DNA from 2 places in the Pelorhabdus rhamnosifermentans genome. Region 1 is predicted to be linked to the other one. Evidence: riboswitches for the same ligand, from Rfam matches in the RefSeq annotation. Region 1 holds a riboswitch; the other holds the start of a gene.
What was found. Region 1 has a riboswitch for S-adenosylmethionine ahead of metA (homoserine O-acetyltransferase MetA). Riboswitches for the same ligand answer to the same signal wherever they lie in the genome.

Region 2: linked by a shared signal. The riboswitch ahead of metK (methionine adenosyltransferase) and the one ahead of metA (homoserine O-acetyltransferase MetA) in region 1 are both predicted to bind S-adenosylmethionine.

The regions. Positions count from the first base shown of each region.
Region 1 is NZ_JAHGVE010000007.1:186,403-188,608, reverse strand. It holds gene Ga0466249_RS10625 (homocysteine synthase) at 1-76, opposite strand, end outside; gene metA (homoserine O-acetyltransferase MetA) at 99-1,016, opposite strand; SAM riboswitch class I at 1,088-1,194, opposite strand; gene Ga0466249_RS10615 (YezD family protein) at 1,465-1,818, opposite strand; SAM riboswitch class I at 1,905-2,004, opposite strand; gene larE (ATP-dependent sacrificial sulfur transferase LarE) at 2,051-2,206, opposite strand, start outside.
Region 2 is NZ_JAHGVE010000004.1:86,948-89,153, reverse strand. It holds gene metK (methionine adenosyltransferase) at 16-1,203, opposite strand; SAM riboswitch class I at 1,272-1,378, opposite strand; gene coaBC (bifunctional phosphopantothenoylcysteine decarboxylase/phosphopantothenate--cysteine ligase CoaBC) at 1,425-2,206, opposite strand, start outside.

The DNA of each region.
Region 1 (2,206 bases):
TTGATCCTGTTGTTGGATCAGGTACCTGACCGGCATGAACTTGTAATGTTTCAAAACTTAATTTTTTTTCACTCATTTTACTCTCTCCCTTTCAATTGTTAGCCAATTTCATTTAAATTGTATGGTGTTTCCTGATATACGTAATAATTAAGCCAGTTTGAAAATAATAGGTTCGCATGCCCCCTCCACTTTACAATCGGTTGTTTTGCAGGATCATCCCCAGGATAATAATTTTGCGGAACATGTATATGAAGTCCGTTAGATACATCTCTGTCATACTCTCTTTTTAATGTCAGAGGATCATATTCGGAATGTCCTGTCACAAAAATTTGGCGGCCACCTTTTGTTGCCACTAAATAAGCGCCTGCTTCACTCGACTCAGACAAAATTTCTAGTTCAGAAACTTTTTCAATATCCTCCCTTTTAACTTCTGTATGTCTCGAATGAGGAACAAAGAAAACATCATCAAATCCCCGCATCAACCGTACATTTTTTTTGTTGATTGTATGAGGAAAAACGCCAAATATTTTTTCTGGCAGCAAATACTTCGGAATACCAAAATGATAGTATAGCCCGGCCTGAGCTGCCCAACAGATATGTAAAGTCGAATAGACATGCAGTCGACTCCACTCCATAATCTGGATCAGTTCTGGCCAATAATCGACATCAGAAAAATTCATCTGTTCAACAGGTGCACCCGTAATAATCATGCCATCGAATTTTTTGTCTTGAATGTCTTCGAATAGCTCATAATATTTGACTAAATGTGCCTTCGGTGTATTACGGGAAGAATGTGATTTTGGATAAAGCAATGTAATGTCGATTTGTAAAGGCGAATTACTTAAGAGCCTTAGTATTTGCGTTTCAGTCGTAATTTTGTCAGGCATCAGGTTTAAAATAATAATATTCAGTGGCCGAATATCCTGATGAAAAGCCCGCTCCTCATTAATAACAAAAATGTTTTCATTGTTCAAAACTTCAGTTGACGGAAGATCATTTGGTATGTTTATTGGCATATGCTCCAACCCCTTCTTAAAAAGAATAGCCTCTTTCAATTGAAAGAGGCTATTCTATGAACTACTACCCTCTCTCATCTTTCAATGCGAACATCGCAGGAATTGGCACCGTGATATTTAAATAAATACCGGTTGCCGGGTTTCATCGGGCCAGTCCCTCCACCACTCTAGATAAGAAATCAAGACTATTCAATTGTAAAAGAAAAGGCCAAGCATAGGATCCCATCCTCATGCTTAGCCTTCAATTTTTTTGATCAGCTAAGTCAGTAACTTTTTGCTTTTTTATCATCTTACACCATTACAATCTTTCCGTCAAGAAAATTTTCTGGTTTTTTCGAAAGGCCAATACTGTGACCTGATTCCAATTGTTCCTTACTGCCTGATTCAAAACCGGCGCAATGCTTGACACATTAAACTGGGGACCAAATTCATGATTAATCATTGTCTCTTATATGCCATCACCATTAAGACCCACAAGTGAAGGAAATCGTTGTTTTTCCGTGCGATCAATTTGGACGATTTTCCCATCTTTAATGACAATAACCACTTGACCAAACTCTAAGGCTTGACAAGCCTCCAGAATACCCGCCCTCGCAGCCGCATAATTGCAACCTCTGCGGATATTTTTTTCCGGCTTGGCCAGTGTTTCCAAATCGCACGGACGGATCTTTTCATTTCGCTCAATTTGAATCAAACGAAAATTCTGCGTCATTAACGTAATATTGCCATGACCAATATCTTTTACAATAGCCATAATCTGCTCCAATGCCTCCGACGTAATTGAATGCTTTTTTGCCAACATTTCCATTCCCCTCTCGATCATTTTAAAAAAACAGAGGTAAAAAAAATAACCCTTTTATAAGAAAAAGGGTTAGTAAGAACCACCTTCTCTCATCTTCCAGGAATCATCCTGTTGGAATTAGCACCTTGCGCAAGCGCCGGTTGCCGGGTGTCATCGGGCCAGTCCCTCGACCACTCTTTATAAGAGTCTTACTATAAAAGTTGACTAAACTGGATAAACGATTTTCTCTGGACTATTTGAGTGCGGCATTCATGCTGCCTGTATAATAACCAGTTAAATCTAAGGTAACAAAAGTAAAACCAAGGTTTTTGAGCTGTTCAACAACCTTTTGTCGCACTTCAATCTGACTGAATTGGTGAATCTGATTGGCATCTACTTCAATCCGCGC
Region 2 (2,206 bases), on a different contig from region 1:
CTATCGAAAAAAAGTTTACAAACCTGCTTCCTGCCGAAGAATAGCCGCTTTATCTGTCTTCTCCCAAGGCAGATTTAGATCATTGCGACCAAAATGTCCATAAGCTGCTGTCTGACGATAAATAGGACGGCGCAAATCAAGCATTTTAATAATTCCTGCTGGACGCAAATCAAAATGTTTCTTCACAAGCGCTACAATAACAGCATCATCCACTTTACCTGTATCAAATGTTTCAACTAAAATAGAAACAGGCTGAGCAACACCAATGGCATAAGCAAGCTGAATTTCGCATTTATCAGCCAAACCACCTGCCACAATATTTTTAGCCACATAACGAGCAGCATAAGCACCACTGCGGTCTACCTTCGTTGGATCCTTGCCTGAAAAAGCACCGCCGCCATGACGAGCCATCCCGCCATAAGTATCAACAATAATTTTCCGGCCTGTCAGCCCACAATCCCCCTGAGGCCCCCCCACAACAAAACGGCCTGTTGGATTAATATAATATTTCGTATCATTATCAAGTAATTCACTCGGAACAATCGGTTTAATCACATGAGCAACAAGATCTTCCTCAATCGTTTTTAAGTCCACTTCAGGTCCGTGCTGAGTCGAAATAACAATGGTATCAATCCGTTTTGGCTTGCCATCAACATATTCCACAGTAACCTGTGTTTTACCATCCGGACGCAAATAAGGCAATTTATTTGACTTTCTTACCGATGATAACTGAAGAGAAAGTTTATGAGCCAAAGAAATCGGCAAAGGCATGAAATCATCTGTTTCATTTGTTGCATAACCAAACATCATGCCTTGGTCTCCTGCCCCAATAGCATCGATCTCCATTTCACCTTTTTTAGCTTCCAGGGCTTTATCAACTCCCATCGCAATATCGGCTGATTGCTCATCAATGGAAATTAACACGCCGCACGTGTCACCGTCAAACCCAAATTTTGCCCGCGTATAACCAATATCTTTAATTGTATTGCGCACAATTTTCGGTATATCGACATAACAATTTGTTGTAATTTCGCCAGCCACATGAACCTGCCCTGTTGTAATAAGAGTCTCACAAGCCACTCTGGCAAAGGGGTCCTGCCCAATTAAAGCATCTAAAATACTATCCGATATTTGATCAGCTATCTTATCGGGATGTCCTTCAGTAACTGATTCAGATGTAAAAAACTGCTGTCTATTTGCCATAATAAATCCCTCCTAAATCATCATTTGCATAACAAAAAGCTCCCACAACAAGGGGAGCGATTATTTCTCTCCCATCTCGCAAGAATCTCTCGCCGGAATTGGCACCGTTTTAGCCTAAACTAAATGGTTGCCGCAGTATCATCGGGCCAGTCCCTCCACCATCTCTTGATGAGTCGATATGTATTTTACCAATAAAATTGTATAGCAAATACCCAAAAAAATCAAGTCCTATTTGTAACTAATTCGCGAATATAGTCGAGAATACAACAAGCAAGCTTCTCCTTCGGCATTTGCGGCAAATCAACGATTTTTCCATCCCGAAAAAGAAGTTTGGCAATATTCGTGTCGACATTAAATCCAGCGCCAGGCGCTGTAACATCATTGGCCACAATCATATCTAAATTTTTCTCGTTCAATTTTTTCTTTGCATAATTCACAACATTTTGTGTCTCAGCAGCAAAACCAACAAGAAGCTGTCTTTCTTTAATTTGACCCAATTCCCGCAAAATATCCGGATTTTTTGTTAATTTTAAAATAAGCGTATCATCATTCTTTTTGATTTTTTGCATCTCAGCAACTTCAGGACGATAATCAGCCACAGCGGCCGCTTTCACAACAATATCACAGGAAAAAAAATTCTTCAGCACTTCCTCGCGCATTTCAGCAGCACTTTCCACTTTAACCACCGTAACATTCGGCGGATGGGAAAGTCCTGTTGCACCTGAAACAAGAATCACCTTTGCCCCGCGGCGTGCGGCTTGTGCTGCAATGGCGTAACCCATTTTCCCGCTTGAACGATTGCCGATATAACGGACAGGGTCAATGGCTTCCCTTGTACCGCCTGCTGTGACTAATAAATTTTTTCCTGCAAAATCATTCTCAGCAGCAACATGGTCGACGACAAAATTCACGATATCACAAGGATCTGGCAAACGCCCCACACCTTCAGTACCGCAAGCGAGTAGCCCGCGCGCAGGTTCTATAAACTGATAACCAAGCAATG